Regions from separate parts of the Sporomusa sphaeroides DSM 2875 genome, predicted to be linked through region 4. Evidence: riboswitches for the same ligand, from Rfam matches in the RefSeq annotation. Region 4 holds a riboswitch; each other region holds the start of a gene.
What was found. A riboswitch is a leader RNA that binds a small molecule or an ion and turns the genes downstream of it on or off. The one in region 4 is predicted to bind S-adenosylmethionine.
Positions count from the first base shown of each region.

Region 1 (4,303 bases), 600 kb from region 4:
GAAACCCGGCAGTGGAAACGCATTCCTACCGGTGAGTTGCACGGGAGTACCCTCGCCATTGTCGGTTTAGGCTCTATCGGCCGCGAGATTGCGAAAAAGGCCAAGGCGCTGGGGATGACGGTACTTGCCAGCAAGCAGGAGGTCACCACAGAATTATTTGTAGATAAGCTGTATCCGCCGGATGATGATAGTCTGCTGGAAATGCTGGCCAAGGCCGATTTCACGGTTACCGCCCTGCCGCTGACCGAAAGCACACAAAACCGGATTAGACTGCAGCATTTTACGGCAATGAAGCCTTCGGCTTATTTCTTCAATATCGCCAGAGGGGCTATTGTCAATGAAAATGATTTGGTCACCGCTTTGGAGCAAAACCTCATTGCCGGTGCCGGGCTGGATGTCTTTGCCTGTGAACCGCTGCCTGAGAGCAGTCCGTTATGGAGCATGCCCAATGTTATCATTACACCGCATGTTGCCGCCCTGTCACCGGCCTATCTTGACCGCTCCGTTAAGCTGTTTGCCGATAATCTTACCCGCTTTATCCAGGGGCGTGAAATGCTGAATGTGGTTGACAAAGTCAAAGGCTATTAGTACCTTGAGGGACTAATTCAGGCTGTCAGCCGCTCTGAGCAGTGTAAGCTCTACCGGTTCGCCGTCTGCCGGCGCTTCATGATGCCTGGCCACGATCCCGGTTATCCGCCTGTCAAGCCCGGCCGCCTCGAGCATAGCTGCTCCCCGGGCGGCATGATGATAATAGATATACATAGCATGCCGGAGATTGGCTACCTTGCCACCCCGCCCCAGTCGCTGCCAGCTTTTGGCCCAGCGCGGCACAAGGGTATCCAAAATTACGGTAATGATTTTATCGGCAACGCTGACATCCCCTTTTATCTTGCCGATATCATGAAGCAGCGCGCATGTTAGCAGTAATTCTTGGTCAACATCCTTTTCCTTAGCGGCAAGTTCCCCGGCTGTGTAGGCTACATTCAAAGCATGCCGCTGGTCAGGTAGGTTCATCTGCCAAAAGAAGGCGGCTGCCGCCGGGTCTAAATACCGCTCCACAAACTGCCTGTCTGTTTCGCTAATCCGGGCAGTGACCGCCGCTACAACCTGTTTTATCCGTTTACTCAATATATATCAATTCCTCATAGCCCCGGGTGCGAACCACTGCTTCCGCCACCGCCCGCGGCTCGGCAGCAAGCGCCAGTTCTGCCCGGCGTCTTTGCCGCCGGCATTGGTTAGCCGCTTCAATGGCCTGCGCCAGCTTACCTTCCGTCCAGGCAATATATACATCTTTACCCTGCACGCTGACGCCAATCCCCTGGCGCTCCAGGGCTAATAGCATCCGTTCTATTCCCATGGCGAAACCTGTCGCCGGGTTGGCAACCCCCAGTGAAGCCAGCATCGTATCATAACGCCCGCCCCCGCACAGCGGGAAGCCCAGTCCCGGCGTATAGCCCTCAAATACCATGCCGGTATAGTAATCAAAGTCACGAATTATGCCAAGGTCAAAATTAACATACTGATCGACACCATAGCCTGCAAGCAGCTTGTGAATATCGGCCAGGTTATCCAGCGCCGCCCGGCTGAGGTCATTGCTGACCAACCGGTAGGCTCTGCTTAACATATCCTCCCGTCCATGCAAAAGCGGAATTTGCTTAAGCAGTTCTTGCGCTGCCTGCTTAAGTCCGCTCTGTGAAAGCAGTTCGCCAAGCCCAACCAAATCGCGGGTAACCATGGCGGATTTGATCTGTTGCTGGCGCTCGGGGCTTAACTGGCTTTCCGCCATCAGGCCGTTAATAAAATCCACCTGGCCTAAGCCGATTTGAAAATTGGTCAGCCCGGCTTCCAGCATAGCTTCTACCGCCAGGGCCACAACTTCGGCATCGGCTGCCGGACCGGGCGCACCTAACAGTTCCACCCCGGCCTGATAAAACTCGCATTGTCTGCCGGCCTGCGCCTGCTCATGGCGAAAGACATTGGTAAGATAAAACAACCTGAGCGGCAGCGGCATTTCCTTCAGTCTGGTCGCCGCCACTCGGGCAATCGGGGTTGTCATATCCGGTCTAAGCGCCAGAATCCGGTTGTTTTTATCAAAAAATTTAAATACATGCTGCTGAATGTTGCTGCCTGTACCAACTGCCAGTGTCTCCATATATTCAAAGGTCGGTGTCACTATTTCGTCATAGCCCCAGCAGGAAAAAACTTGAGCCAGCGCCCCCTCGACAATCCGTTTCTGCTTGGCTTCCCGGGGCAGCAAGTCCCGCGTCCCATACGGAATTTGCGGCACAAAATTTTTATTCATATTAACACTCCATTCTACTCGGCACTATTTTTCCTCCAGATGGGCCAACACTGCTTTATAACCGTCTGCTCCATAATAGAGGCAGCGCTTAACCCGGCTGATGGTTGCGGTACTGGCACCGGTAGCGGCAACAATATCGTCATAAATGACGCCTGCCTTTAACAGCCGCGCCACTTCCAGCCGCTGCGCCATCGCCTTAAGTTCACCGATTGTGCATACATCCTCAAAAAACTGGTAACACTCTTCCTCGCTGCTAAGCGATAAAATCCCCCGGAACAGCTGGTCGATAAGTGCATCTTTCAATTTGGGATTTGCGGTCATACTATTACGCCTCCTGTAAATACTTGCTTACACTATCTATTCGCTACACACCTGTTTTTTCCTTCTTTATCACTTTCTATCTTTATTGAATTAAAACTTTTTACTATTTTACTCATTTTTACTAATTTAATTATATTTTTATTGACAGACATACCTATCGGTGCTAATATAAATTTCATAAATTCATATTGTTCATCAAGAGCTGGCTGAGGGAATGGCCCGATGACGCTGCGGCAACCATCGCAATTTGCGAACGGTGCCAATTCCACAGGATACTTTCCTGGCAGATGAAGAACTGGACAACAAGCCATTTCGGACTGCCGAAATGGCTTTCACTATTTTTACGGAAGGAGGCTGACCTGCTTTTTTAGCCAAAACATTGTCTTACCTTGGTGCCATTAGTAAAGTAACTACTATTAGGAGGAATATGTCATGAAAAAGATTACCTTATTATTGCTTGCCGCTTTATTGGCGTTCTCCACTCTCCTTGCCGGGTGCGGCGGCAAAGAAACGCCTGCCCCTTCAGCAACTGAGAAAAAGACTATCAAAGTAGGCGCAACCCCTCTGCCCCATGCTGAAATTCTTGCTGTCATCAAACCCATTCTGGAAAAAGAAGGCATCAATCTGGTTGTGGTAGAAATGAGCGATTATGTCCGTCCTAACATGGCTGTTGCGGAAAAAGAGCTTGATGCTAACTTCTTCCAGCACATTCCCTACCTGACCAAGTTCAGCGCTGAGCGCAAACTGGATCTAACCTATACTGCTGCCGTACATATCGAACCTATGGGGATTTATTCTAAAAAAGTTAAAAACCTGAATGACCTGCAAAACGGCGCAGAAATTGGCATCCCGAACGATCCCACCAATGGCGGCCGCGCTTTGGCACTCTTGGAGAAGGCCGGCATTATTAAGCTCAAAGACGGCGCAGGCGTTACCGCTACCATCAGCGACATTACCGCCAACCCCAAAAATGTAAAAGTCCGCGAACTGGAAGCTGCCCAATTGCCGCGTTCCCTGGATGACCTGACCTTAGCTGTCATTAACACCAACTACGCGCTGGAAGCTAAGCTGGTTCCCGGTAAAGACGCCTTGTTTATTGAACAAAAAGACTCCCCTTATGTGAATATCCTTACCGTCCGCAAAGGCGATGAAAACCGCCCGGAAATCCAAAAATTAACCAAAGCCTTAACTTCCGAAGAAGTTAAGAAATTTATCAATGAAAAGTACCAAGGTGCTATTGTACCGGCATTTTAATGAAGTAAAAAATGAGTCTGGGGAAATCCCCGGACTCATTTTTTGATTAACGGTTAACTATCCCGTACATAAAAATATCGGCAATGCTGTTGGCCGTACTATCAATAGAATCCTGCTCTCCGCCAACAAACCCCTGAAACACCATCATCACAATAACACTGAACAAACCATGGGCGGCTTTGTGCACATCACAATGGCGGATAGTACCTTGATCAATTCCTTCCTGTAAGATCCGCTGCAATATCCCGATAGTGTGAACAAACCTTTCCCGGTATTTTTCCCGCTCCGCCTCGGTAAAGCTTGACGGTTCCTCACGGCCTAACCCGCGCATCTCATGCATAAGCACCCGCCACAAGTCCGCATTTTGCACATAAAACTCCAGAAAAACCCGAATGGCTTTCTTGGTTTTATCCAGCGCCGGTTCGG
Region 1 covers NZ_CP146991.1:2,904,843-2,909,145, forward strand. Annotated here, with positions in the region: gene SPSPH_RS13665 (D-2-hydroxyacid dehydrogenase) at 1-588, shown strand, start outside; gene SPSPH_RS13670 (HDOD domain-containing protein) at 601-1,128, opposite strand; gene hisZ (ATP phosphoribosyltransferase regulatory subunit) at 1,121-2,302, opposite strand; gene SPSPH_RS13680 (YerC/YecD family TrpR-related protein) at 2,327-2,623, opposite strand; SAM riboswitch class I at 2,813-2,917, shown strand; gene SPSPH_RS13685 (MetQ/NlpA family ABC transporter substrate-binding protein) at 3,056-3,877, shown strand; gene SPSPH_RS13690 (TetR/AcrR family transcriptional regulator) at 3,924-4,303, opposite strand, start outside.
Region 1: it holds a riboswitch for S-adenosylmethionine, as region 4 does, so the genes downstream of both, SPSPH_RS13685 (MetQ/NlpA family ABC transporter substrate-binding protein) here and metK (methionine adenosyltransferase) in region 4, are expected to answer to the same signal.

Region 2 (4,303 bases), 1.1 Mb from region 4:
AGAAAACCGAAAAACGGCGGATTAACGAACAGGAAGGAATTTACGGAGATGGTATCTAAGGCATAGTTGATTGAAAAAAGGGGTGATGATGACGATTACGTATGAATGGGGAGACTCTTTATATATCAATATTACCAACCGCTGTACCAATAATTGTACTTTTTGCGTAAGAAATAATCAGGAAGGTATTTCCCGGGGAATGAATTTGTGGCTGGAACGGGAACCTACGGTCAGTGAAGTTCTGGCAGATATTCAAGCCAGGGATATCTATAAGTACCGGGAGTTTGTATTTTGCGGGTATGGAGAACCCATGCTGCGAACTTATGATATTATCGAAATATGCAGATATCTGAAAAATGCATATAACATGTCTATTCGCATAAACACAAACGGGCATGCCAATTTGATTTGCGGGCAGGATATTACTTCACAGTTAGCAGGGCTGGTGGATGCTGTTTCTATTAGCATGAATGCAAAAAACAGTAAAGAATATCAGGAACTATGCCAATCTGATTATGGTGAAAAAGCCTATGAGGCTATGCTTGCGTTTGCTGCTAAGTGCAAAAAGTATATTCCCCAGGTAGTACTGTCTGTTGTTGATGTTATGCCTGATGACAATATCCAGTCATGCCGGGAGATTGCCAACAGAATTGGTGTTGATTTTAGAGTCCGGCATTATCAATCATAATTTAGATATAGAAATGAGTCAGAAAAAAATTTCTGACTCATTTCTATCTTACTGTTCCAGCGCCTGGGCCAAATCGGCAATAATGTCTTCCACATCTTCAATGCCGACAGACAAGCGCAAGAGACAGTCACTAATGCCTAAGCGCTCGCGAATGTCGGCCGGGATGTCGGCGTGGGTCTGGACTGCCGGGAAGGTGATCAGCGATTCGACGCCGCCTAAACTTTCGGCAAACTGGAGAACTTTTACCTTGCGCAGCACTTGGGCAGGCAGGCGGGGATGGTCTACGGTGAAAGACAGCATGCCGCCATAGCCAGAGGCCTGGGCGTCCTGGATTTCTTTACCGGGATGGTTGGCTAAGCCGGGGTAATAGACTTTGGTAACACTGGGATGGGTGGTAAGCCACTCGGCGACAGCCTGTGCGTTTTTTTCGTGCTGGCGTGACCGGATTGCCAGTGTCTTGATCCCCCGCAGTAAAAGCCAGCTGTCCTGCGGCCCAAGGATGGCGCCGGTAGCGTTTTGGATAAACCCGATTTTTTCACAGAGCGCGGGGTCACCGGCAACTACCAGACCGCAGACCACATCATTATGGCCTGACAGGTATTTGGTACCGCTATGGAAGACAATATCGGCGCCCAGAGTCAGCGGTTGCTGGAAATAGGGGGAGAGGAAGGTGTTATCCACAATGACGTGCACCGGTTGTGGGGTATGCTGACGGGCGATAGCCGTTATTGCCCGGATATCGGCAATTTTCATCAGCGGATTGGTGGGTGTTTCCAGTAAGATGGCTTTCGTGGCAGGCTGCAGTGCCTGGCGCACCTCTTCCAGGCTGCTGGTATCGACAAAAGTAACTGTCAGACCGAACTGGCTGAATATCTTGTCCATAATGCGATAGGTTCCGCCATAACAGTCTTCGGTAATAATCAGATGATCACCAGGCTGATACAGCATCAGTATTGCCGAAATGGCAGCCATGCCTGAAGCGAAGGCAAAGCCGGCATGCCCTTCCTCCAGGGCGGCTACGGCTTCTTCCGCCGCCTTGCGGGTAGGGTTCTGGGTACGGGAATAGTCATAGCCGGTGCTGCGGCCGAGTTCAGGGTGGCGGAAGGTGGTTGTCTGGTAGATGGGAGTGCTGATGGCACCGGTGGTTTTATCGGTGACAAGACCTGCGTGGACGGCTTTGGTGGCAAATTTCATAACATATCATCTCCTATTTTGTGTTTGCGGCAGGCAACAAAAAAACGACTCCACCGTAAGAAGAGTCGCCTGTATGCGCTGATAACTCATCTTCCGGATTGCTCCGCTGGATTTAGCACCTTGCATTGCTGCCGGTTGCCGGGTGTCATAGGGCCAGTCCCTCGACCACTCTCGATAAGTTTAATTATTTAATTTTATTGGATTTTATTTTTGCATACTTAATACAATTTGTCAATAGATATTTTTATGCTTTTTATCTCTTGCCTGCTTGATATTGACGCCGGTTGAAAAACCGGATATCATGATTTCAACAGGAGATAACTATTTTGGGAATACGGGGAGGCAGTAACAGTATGACTGATAAAAAAGATATACTGGCATTAATTGAAAAAGCTGAAACAACCCATGAGCTTACTAAAGATGAAATTGTTGCGCTGCTGATAGATACCGAATACGAAGCGGAATTTTTTGCTGCCGCCGACCGGGTGCGCCGAATGTATGTGGGCGACGAGGTACATTTGCGCGGTCTGATTGAGTTTTCCAACACCTGCAAACAAAACTGTCTGTATTGCGGTCTAAGGCGGGATAATAAAAAGGTAAACCGTTATCGTCTGGGACCGGAAACCATCCTTGATTTTGCAACCAAAGCCAAGTCATACGGCTATCGCACGGTTGTGCTGCAGTCAGGCGAAGATGAATGGTTTGATGTGGCTGCCATGGTTGATATTATCAAAAAAATCAAGGAACTTGGTTTGGCGATTACACTGAGTGTGGGTGAAAAACCCCGTGAGGTTTATCAAGCATACCGTGATGCCGGTGCCGACCGGTATTTGCTCAGAATTGAGACTACCGACAAAGCGTTGTATGAAAAACTCGATCCGGGCATGAGCTGGGATAACCGGGTAAAATGCTTGCAGGACATAAAAGAGCTGGGTTTTGAGCTGGGAACAGGCTCACTGGTCGGTATACCGGGGCAAACTATTGAATCGCTGGCCGATGATGTTTTGTTTTTCAAAAGCATGGATGCGGACATGATTGGTGTAGGTCCGTTTATTCCTAATCCGGACACGCCGTTAGCCAAAGAGGCGGGCGGTACTTTTGAATTAAGCACCAAGGTGATGGCTATGACCCGGCTGCTGTTACCGGATATTAATATTCCGGCGACAACCGCTATGGAGTCTTTGAACCCGCAGGGACGGGTACTGGCGCTGCAACGGGGGGCCAATGTAGTGATGCCCAATGTTACCGAGGGCGAATACCGGCAGCTGTATTTGCTCTACCCGGGGAAGATTTGTATCAACGACACGCCGGCTCATTGCCGTTCGTGTATTACCGGCAAAATTCAGGGTATTGGCCGCAAGGTAGCTGAAACGCACGGTTTCCGGGTAAAGCGGGCTTAGAAGGGAATGGGCGTATGAATAAACATATTTCTGAGGAAGTGCTTGCGCTGATTGAGCAAGCTGTGAGACATATTAATTTTGGTTCTGTTACCCTGGTACTCCAGGATTCACGGATTATTCAAATGGAGAAACTGGAAAAAATCCGGATAGGCGAACAGCCGCCGAAGGGCGCAGGTAAAACTGCAGCGGCTGCCACTGGGGTGCGGATGCGGATATTGCAATCAGTTGACGGCATGGAATATGGAAAAGTGGCTATGCAAATCCAGGCAGGACAGATTATGCAGGTGGAGAGAACCGAAAAATACCGGGTAGGAAAATTAACCGGCCTTCATGGCGACGGAATTTAAAGGAACATACGGCGATGAACTGCTTATAGTTCATCGCCGTATGTTTTTTGGGGGTTGTAATGTTAGTGTCACTTTTTTCGCCGGGAAAGGGGTGACGCTTTTCTTTTAGGCACTATATTCGTGCTCTTAATAAATACAAATGTACTTTATGTAAAAACGACAAAAACCGTGTTGACAATAAACATGTAAAGGTGTATAGTATATTTTGATTATAAAATATAGAATTTCCCCGGCATAGATACGCTCTGTGAGTTTCAGTGTACAGACTGAATGGGAGCTATAGTACGGGGGAAAAAGGGGTAGGAGAAAATATGCGAAAAAAAATGTTAGCAGTGGCTATGAGCACACTGATGATGGCTGGTGCGCTGGCCGGCTGCGGCGGCGGAGCCAAACAAGAGGCCGCAAATGAAATCAAGCTTGGCGGTAACTTCGAGTTAACCGGCGGTGTGGCCAACTATGGCAAACAAGCAGTAAACGGCATCCAACTAGCCATCAAAGAAGCTAATGCCTCCGGCGGTGTGTTAGGTAAACAAATAAAGTTAGTATTGGCAGACAATAAATCGGAAGCTGCCGAAGCAACCAATGCTCTTACCAAGCTTATTACCCAGGACAAAGTCGTAGCCGTGTTCGGACCTGCCACCAGTTCAAATACGATAGCCACAGTACAGGTATCC
Region 2 covers NZ_CP146991.1:1,156,193-1,160,495, forward strand. Annotated here, with positions in the region: gene SPSPH_RS05000 (DUF2292 domain-containing protein) at 1-59, shown strand, start outside; gene SPSPH_RS05005 (TIGR04100 family radical SAM protein) at 86-688, shown strand; gene SPSPH_RS05010 (trans-sulfuration enzyme family protein) at 737-1,882, opposite strand; SAM riboswitch class I at 1,966-2,063, opposite strand; gene hydE ([FeFe] hydrogenase H-cluster radical SAM maturase HydE) at 2,236-3,282, shown strand; gene SPSPH_RS05020 (YezD family protein) at 3,297-3,629, shown strand; gene SPSPH_RS05025 (ABC transporter substrate-binding protein) at 3,941-4,303, shown strand, end outside.
Region 2: it holds a riboswitch for S-adenosylmethionine, as region 4 does, so the genes downstream of both, SPSPH_RS05010 (trans-sulfuration enzyme family protein) here and metK (methionine adenosyltransferase) in region 4, are expected to answer to the same signal.

Region 3 (4,303 bases), 1.1 Mb from region 4:
GCACCCTGAGTCTGATAATATATGCAAGCTTGCCAAGGGCTTCGGTATACTTCATATCATGATAGCTGGGGTCCGGCTCTGACAGCAGCGGGAACTTGCCATTGCCCCAGTCAAATTTGCCGCCGTCAATAACCACACCGCCCATAGTGGTGCCATGACCGCCAATAAACTTGGTTGCCGAGTGGATTACAATATCGGCACCAAAATCAATTGGGCGGCACAAATACGGAGTAGCGAAGGTGCTGTCAATCATCAGCGGTAAACCATGATTATGCGCTACAGCAGCTACGCTCTCCAAATCCAGCACATCAATCTTGGGATTGCCGATGATTTCAGCATACACTGCCTTGGTTTGGGGCGTAATGGCAGCGGCAAAGTTTTCCGGCTTGCTCGGATCAACAAACTTAACCTTTATCCCTAACCGCGGCAACGTGTGGGCAAATAGGTTATACGTTCCGCCATATAATGTCGAGGAACTGACAATCTCATCACCGGCCTGGGCAATATTGACAATGGCTGCAACAATGGCCGCATGGCCTGAGGCAAAGGCCAGCGCCCCCACACCGCCTTCTAACGCGGCTATCCGCTGTTCAAATACATCATTTGTCGGATTCATAAGCCGGGTATAAATATTGCCGCTTTCCTTCAAACTGAACAAATCGGCTGCATGGTCGGCATCCCGGAAGTTGTATGCGGTAGTCAGATACAGCGGTACCGCCCGCGAACCGGTTGTTGGGTCAGGCTGCTGCCCGGCGTGTACGGCCAAGGTATCAAAACGTAGATTTTCTGGCAATGTCATAATCATCCCTCATTTTATATGTATTTTGTATATAAATATCGCTTAGGAAATGCCCCTGTCTTACACTGGCCGGGCTTGCTGCCTTACACGGAAACGTCCGGCACCAGCCTGGCCCCCAAATAAGCCAGGCTGGATGCTCTGAACTTAATCCACTGCCTAATAGGTACCACGGCAGAAACCGGCAGAACTTTATTAATAAAATTGGTCAGTATGGGCCTGAGCAAATGAAAATCAATGAGAAATCCATCATGCCCATGCGGGCTGTCAATGATGGCAAAGTCGGTGCATACACCTGCTTGCCGCAGGGCTTTCGCTAATTCTTCCTGCTGGTGCGGCGGATATAAAATATCAGAACTTACTCCCACTACCAGTATTCTGGCATCTATTCTTGCCAAAGCCGCTTCATAAGAAGAATAGCCGGTACCAATATCAAAGAGGTCCAATGCTCGCAGCAAATACAAATACGAGTTGGCATCAAACCTTTTTACCATGCCTTCGCCCTGATAATCAAGATAATTTTCAATTTCAAATTGTCCGGCCCGCGTCCGCCGGCCAAACTTATATGACATAGACAACTCGCTCTGATAGGTAATCATCCCTAAGGCCCGGGCAGCAGCCAAACCCTGCTTGGGTCCCGGACTGCCGTAATAGTCGCCATTTTGCCACGCGGGGTCAAGCGTGACGGCTTGGCGGCCTACACGGTTGTAAGCAATAGCCTGTGGAGAGGAATAGCCGGGTGCGGCAATGACAATCGCTGCATCCACAAAGCCAGGATAATCAACCGCCCATTGCACTGCCTGCATCCCGCCCATTGAGCCTCCCACCACCAGGGATAAGTGCTCAATCCCTAATATATCCAGCAGCCGTTTCTGGACCCGGACCATATCTTTGACGGTAATTTCCGGAAATCTCATGCCATAAGGCTTGCCGGTGGCAGGCTCAAGCGAAGACGGGCCGGTAGTCCCTTGGCAGCCGCCAAGCACATTGGCACAAATAACAAAAAACCGGGTGGTATCAAGCGGCCGGCCTGGGCCAATTAAGGGTTCCCACCAGCCCTGCTCATCATATTGGTCATGCGCCGCAGGATGGCTGTCACCGGTTAATGCATGCGCCACCAAAATTACATTGTCGCGTCCTTCTGACAGCTGGCCGTAGGTTTCATAAGCTACCGTAACCTGCTCTAAACAACCGCCCTGAACTAAATCCAGCGGCTGCTCAGGTGTCGTAACTTGAGCCAGCTTAAGTTGCGGCCGCCATCTAAACCCCGGAAAAAAGGTAACAACCATGATATCCTCCCTCCTACTATAATGATTAGACCTAATTGGTTTCATGCAGAAGAGCTAATAAAAAACCCCCTCTGCAAAGAGGGGGCAAACCGGCATACATAAAGCCCCTCTCATCTCCCAGGAATATCTACTGATTCCTGCTGGAATTAGCACCACTGCGCATTGCGCCGGTTGCCGGGTGTCATCGGGCCAGTCCCTCGACCTCTCTGGATAAGAGTTCAATATTAATTTATTGGTAGATGTATATATGATACCTAACCCAGGATACATTTGTCAAGTATATCCGGGGTACAATGTTACAGTTTTTCATCCGCACTCCCCAAAACCTGACACTACCGAAGTAATGTACGGTTACTTGCCTGCCGGGCCGTAAGCATTGCCATAATTTTATCCGGGGTAACCGGCAGAATTGTGAAGTTGGCGGCAAGCGCATGGTTAATGGCGTTTACGGTAGCCGCCGTAACGGGGATTGTTGCAAGTTCACCCACACTTTTAGCTCCATATGGTCCATGCTCTTCGCCCTCTTCAATTAAGAGGACTCTGACCGGCGGCATATCGGGTGCATTAACCAGATGGTACTTACTAAAGCTAGCGCCACCGGCAACACCTGTCCGGGCGTCATAAGCAATATCTTCGCTGATTGCCAGCCCCAGTCCCATTTGCACACCCCCATGAATTTGCCCTTCTACAAAACCGGTATTGATGGCCTGGCCAATATCATGTACGGCTACAACGTCCACCACCTTGACAAAACCGGTATAAGTGTCCACAGCCACTTCGACGAAGTTTACAGCATATGAACCGGGGTTGGCCGGGGATCGATAGGTAATGGTACAAATAAGCTCGACCTGATTTTTTTGCTGAATAGCAGCCGCCATTTGTCCATAGCCGATTTTCTTTTCCGGTTCGCGGCTGGTATAGACCATGCCATTTTCAAGCAATACCTCTTCCTCACTGCACTGAAATATTTTAGCCGACTCCCGGATCAGCAGGCTGCGCAATTCCTCGGCAGCCTGCATGGCATTGGCGCCGCAAACGTGGATAACCCGGCTGGCCTGGCAGCCGATATCATAGGGACTAATATCAGTGTCAGCCTCAGGCGCCTCAATCATATCAAGCGCAACCTCCAGCACCTCGGCCACAATCTGTTTCATGGCGGTTACCGTGCCATTGCCCAGGTCGTGCAAGCCGGCATTAAGCATAATACTGCCGTCTTCGAGCATTCTTATCGTCATTGTGCCAAATTCCTGGTAGGCTCCGTAATAGCCGTTACCATGAGTGGCACAAGCCATGCCTACACCGGTCTGCCATCGCCCCTCAGGCTTAGTCCTGTTCCATTTCTCACGCCAGCCAAAAGCCTCGGCGCCTTTGTGCACACAATCGATAATCCTGGCATTGCCCAGATTAGGCCCGCCGCCCGGATCAGCGTCAAAGGGGTGTACCAGATTTTTCAGCCGAAATTCAACAGGGTCCATTTGTAAACGCCTGGCCACATTATCCAGATTGATCTCGGCAATGGTTTGCACCTGCGGCGATCCATAGCCCCGCGCCGCTCCTGCTATGGCCGTATTGGTATGCACGGCTATGGCCTGATAATGCTGGCTGGGAATACGGTACAGCCTGGACAGCTTTTTGCCCATCGCATAACAAATGACACGGCCATTGGAAGTATAGGCCCCTGTATCGATAATATGCTTCATGTCCCGCGCCATGATCTTGCCTTCAGGACTTACCACGGTTTTTACATAACCGATGGTCTTGGTTCTGGTCCGGGTGGCAATTATACTGGCCAACCGATCAAATTCTATCTTTACCGGCCTGTTCAAATCTTTGGCAAAGAAGGCGCAGTACGGCTCAAGGGTTATTTCCTGCTTGCCGCCAAAAGATCCGCCGATGGGAGTTTTGATAACCCGGATTTTATGATAGGGCAGCCCCAGGACTTTGGCCACAATAAGCCGCACAGAATATACGATCTGGCAGGGACTATGCACCGTTATTCTCCCTCGATGATCCGGTGCGGCAATACATACGTGATTTTCCATAGCTGCATGATGAATTTTAGGAGTTTCTACCCGGTCTTCGACTACTATGCCTTCCGGTGCCGCCATGGCAGCTGCCGTATCGCCATAGCTGGTTTCCATGGTAAAAAACGGGTTGCCGCTGTCATGGACAGCAACCTGGCCGCTGAGGGCATCCTCCGGATCAATAACCATTGGCA
Region 3 covers NZ_CP146991.1:1,191,997-1,196,299, reverse strand. Annotated here, with positions in the region: gene SPSPH_RS05175 (homocysteine synthase) at 1-799, opposite strand, end outside; gene metX (homoserine O-acetyltransferase MetX) at 883-2,085, opposite strand; SAM riboswitch class I at 2,193-2,302, opposite strand; gene SPSPH_RS05165 (xanthine dehydrogenase family protein molybdopterin-binding subunit) at 2,418-4,303, opposite strand, start outside.
Region 3: it holds a riboswitch for S-adenosylmethionine, as region 4 does, so the genes downstream of both, metX (homoserine O-acetyltransferase MetX) here and metK (methionine adenosyltransferase) in region 4, are expected to answer to the same signal.

Region 4 (4,303 bases):
CTGTTGCCGAACGGAACTAATACACGCCAGCCGATAGTGATCTCAGGTAAGTGAGCTGGAATAATGTAGGAAAAAGGCTTAGTAATGCTGCGGGCAGGAATATTTACAATAATTTGAGCGGTGTTTGCCATTTTTTCTACACCTGGCTTTCTTTTCTTAAGGATAAAGAGAAGGGGACTATGCAGTCCCCTTTGTTAGCTAACATATATATTTATATTCGCTTTTCAGTGTCAAATACCTGCTACCGGTTTTTCGGGATCATGAGCGGCCATTTCCCAATCTAGCCCGGTGTCCATTGGCAAACGTTTAAAAAAACGCTTAATCCGGCGCTTTTTCAGCGGTGAAAAATGGAGCTTCATATGTCAGACTCCTCAACCTTGAATTGAATAACCGAGTGATTGTAAGGTTTCTTCAATATATCCGCTAGAAGTCACCGATGCATCATGGCTGACAGCAATTTGCTTAGAAGCTAAGTCTACTTTTACGGACGAAACACCATGAAGGTGGGACAACGTATGCTCAATACGGTCCCGGCAATGGTCGCCTTTGAGGCCCCCAACACGGTAAACGGATTGTGTGGTATTTTTCTGTGTGGCCAATGGAATACCTCCCCTTTTTACTGAATTGAGTCTCCAGCAATATTAGTATTACCATTGGCCACTAATTAATTAATATTTATCCGCTGACTACCCTGTCTAAGATTCTTACCCTTTTTTACTTGAAACCAAAGAACGGTTAACTCTTATATATTGGCTTCTTTGCGAAGCATATCGGCTTTATCGGTACGCTCCCAGGGCAAATCTATGTCAGTGCGGCCAAAGTGACCGTATGCCGCTGTTTGACGGTAAATGGGGCGTCTCAGATCCAGGGACTTGATAATGCCGGCAGGTCTTAAATCAAAGTGCTTGTTGATCAGTTCGACAATTTTGCTCTCGTCAATTTTCGCGGTACCAAAGGTTTCTACCATGACCGATACCGGCCGGGCAATACCGATGGCATATGCTAATTGTATTTCGCACTTATCGGCCAAGCCTGCTGCGACGACATTTTTGGCTACATAGCGGGCAGCATAGGCAGCAGAACGGTCCACTTTTGTGGGATCTTTACCGGAGAAAGCGCCACCGCCGTGGCGAGCCATGCCACCGTATGTATCGACGATAATTTTGCGTCCTGTCAGTCCGGAGTCACCTTGCGGGCCGCCTACAACAAACCGGCCGGTAGGATTGATATAGTATTTGGTTTGCGCATCTAACAGTTCGCCGGGAACCATCGGAATGATAACTTTGGCGATAAGATCTTTTTCAATGGTTTCTCTGTCGACTTCCGGGCTATGCTGGGTTGAAATTACGATAGTATCAATGCGTAACGGTTTACCATCCTCATATTCAACAGTTACCTGGGTTTTTCCGTCCGGACGGAGATATGGCAGCTCGCCGTTCTTACGAATCTCAGAGAGGCGGCGGGCTGTTTTATGAGCCAGGGCGATGGGCAATGGCATATATTCCGGAGTCTCGTTGGTAGCATAACCGAACATCATACCCTGGTCACCGGCACCAATCGCTTCAATGGCATCCATATTGCCTAACTTGGCTTCGAGCGCTTTATCAACACCTAAAGCAATATCGGCAGACTGTTCGTCAATAGAAATTAACACACCGCAGGTTTCACCGTCAAAACCATATTTAGCACGGGTATAACCAATACTTTTAATGGTCTCACGAACAATTTTGGGAATATCTACATAGCAGTTGGTCGTGATTTCACCTACCACATGCACAATACCGGTGGTAACCAATGTTTCACAAGCTACCCGGGCATTGGGGTCATGAGCCAGAATTGCGTCAAGTACACTGTCGGAAATTTGATCGGCAATCTTATCTGGATGGCCTTCGGTTACAGATTCAGATGTAAAAAGTACACGTTTTACCATAGTGCTGTCCCTCCTAAATTCTATATTGCAAAAAAGAAAAGCCTCCGCAAGCAAGGGAGGCGTGATTGTTCTCACTCCCATCTTGCGGTTTATCCGCCGGAATTGGCACCGTTTTTAGTAAAACTACTAAATGGTTGCCGCGGTTTCATCGGGCCAGTCCCTCCACCAACTCTTGATGAGTATAGCATATGCAATTTAACAACAAAAAGATTTTAATCCAAATACAAAAAAAAATCAAGTATAATTTGTCAACATTACACAAATTTTGTCAATCAGAATTTCAGCCACCTGGCGTTTAGTAAGCTGCGGCAGTTCTTCAATCTGGCCATTTTTATGTATGACTCTGACAATATTTGTGTCTGTATTAAAGCCGGCTCCCGGTAAAGTAACATCATTGGCAACAATCATATCAAGATTCTTCTTAATTAGTTTCTCTTGTGCATGACTTAAAAGCTCTTGCGTTTCGGCTGCAAAACCGATTAAGAGCTGATGCTTTTTACGCTCGCCTAATTCGCGCAAAATATCAGGATTTTTGATCATGGATAAGGTTAGGGTATTGCCGGTTTTTTTTATTTTTTGGTCTGCTGCCGTCTCAGGCCGATAATCAGCCACGGCGGCGGCTTTGATTACAACATCGACAGTATCAAACTCCGCAAGCACAGCTTCACGCATTTGCGCGGCAGTTTCCACTTTTGTGACAGTTATCCCCGCCGGACAGGCAAGACTTGACGGACCGGAAACAAGAATAACTTCTGCGCCGCGTGCTGCGGCGGCTTCGGCAAGAGCATATCCCATTTTGCCACTCGAATGGTTGCCAATATATCTCACCGGATCAATGGGTTCACGCGTACCGGCAGCCGTAACCAGTACCCGCTTTCCGGCTAAATCCCGGTTGCCTTGCAGCAGGGATTTAACTTTTTTTACAATATCTGCCGGTTCAGGCAAGCGGCCGGGGCCATCCACACCACAGGCTAACATGCCGGAGGCCGGTTCTACTATATGATAGCCAAGTCCTGCCAGTTTGTTTAAGTTTTGCTGGGTAATTGGGTTTAGATACATATTGGTATTCATGGCTGGAGCCAAAATTACCGGTGCTTTGGTAGCCATGACGGTGGTTGTAAGCATGTCATCGGCTATGCCGTTTGCTATTTTGCCGATAATATTGGCTGTTGCCGGCGCAATGAGGAATAGGTCAGCGCGGCTGGCCAGTGCAATATGCTGCACATTCCAGGTCTTGGGCTCTTCCCACATGTCGGCAACCACCGGGTTGCCGCTAATTTCGCGAAAGGTGAGCGGTGTGACAAATTCTGTAGCCGCTTTGGTCATGATAACATAGACCGTATACCCGGCTTTCTTTAACCGGCTGACAATTTCAACTGCTTTATAGGCGGCAATGCCGCCGGCAACTCCGATAACGATAGTTTGGCCTGATGACATTGCTGACTCCTATTTAATGCCGGTTTTGGTGCGTTCGTAGGTAATTTTACCTTGAGCCACCTCTTCCAGGGCAATTGTCACCGGCTTATTCGATTTAGACTCCACCAGTGGCTGCTGGGCATCCATAATTTCCCGAGCCCGTTTGGCAGCTAAGACAACCAGTGTATATTTGCTGTCAACCTTTTTCACTAATGTATCTAAAGACGGATTAATCATAGCATATCCCCTTGCCTAATTTATTTACTGTGCCAAGTTTCGTTAGTTACAACGTGCCTGGCAAAGACTATCAATTAAATCGGTATTGCGTTCTGCCCGATGCTTTTCAGCGGCAATGATTGTTTCCACTTTTTGCACAGCTGCCGCCACTTGATCATTTACTACAATATAATGATAGTTATGCGCCTGAGCAAGTTCGGCGCTGGCACAATGCAGGCGTTTTTTGATGACTTCCAGGCTGTCAGTACCGCGTTTATGAATTCTGTCAGCAAGCTCATCCAATGAGGGCGGGATGATATATATATATACACCTTCCGGAAATTTTTCTTTTATTTTCATAGCTCCCTGGGTATCTATTTCCAGTACGACATCATATCCGTTTTTTAACTGTTCAAGCACATAGTGGCGTGGCGTCCCGTAAAAATTGCCGTAGACTTCGGCCCACTCCAGCAGGTCGTCGTTTTCAATCATGGTTTGAAAATGATTTTTGGCAACAAAAAGATAATTTACTCCGTCAGCTTCTCCCGTCCTGGGTTGGCGGGTAGTAGCCGATATAGAGTATTTTAACTGGGGATTGCTACGCAGCAACTCGCGGCAAATGGTGCCTTTGCCGGTACCCGAAGGACCGGATACAACTAGTAGTATTCCTTGCTGCGGCATGGCTTTAACTCCTTTCCCTTATTCGGCAGTGTCATCGCTGGTGTCTTTGCTTGTTAACCG
Region 4 covers NZ_CP146991.1:2,304,867-2,309,169, forward strand. Annotated here, with positions in the region: gene priA (primosomal protein N') at 1-131, opposite strand, end outside; gene SPSPH_RS10775 (hypothetical protein) at 231-359, opposite strand; gene SPSPH_RS10780 (heavy-metal-associated domain-containing protein) at 372-599, opposite strand; gene metK (methionine adenosyltransferase) at 743-1,930, opposite strand; SAM riboswitch class I at 2,005-2,112, opposite strand; gene coaBC (bifunctional phosphopantothenoylcysteine decarboxylase/phosphopantothenate--cysteine ligase CoaBC) at 2,165-3,367, opposite strand; gene rpoZ (DNA-directed RNA polymerase subunit omega) at 3,377-3,583, opposite strand; gene gmk (guanylate kinase) at 3,626-4,243, opposite strand; gene remA (extracellular matrix/biofilm regulator RemA) at 4,262-4,303, opposite strand, start outside.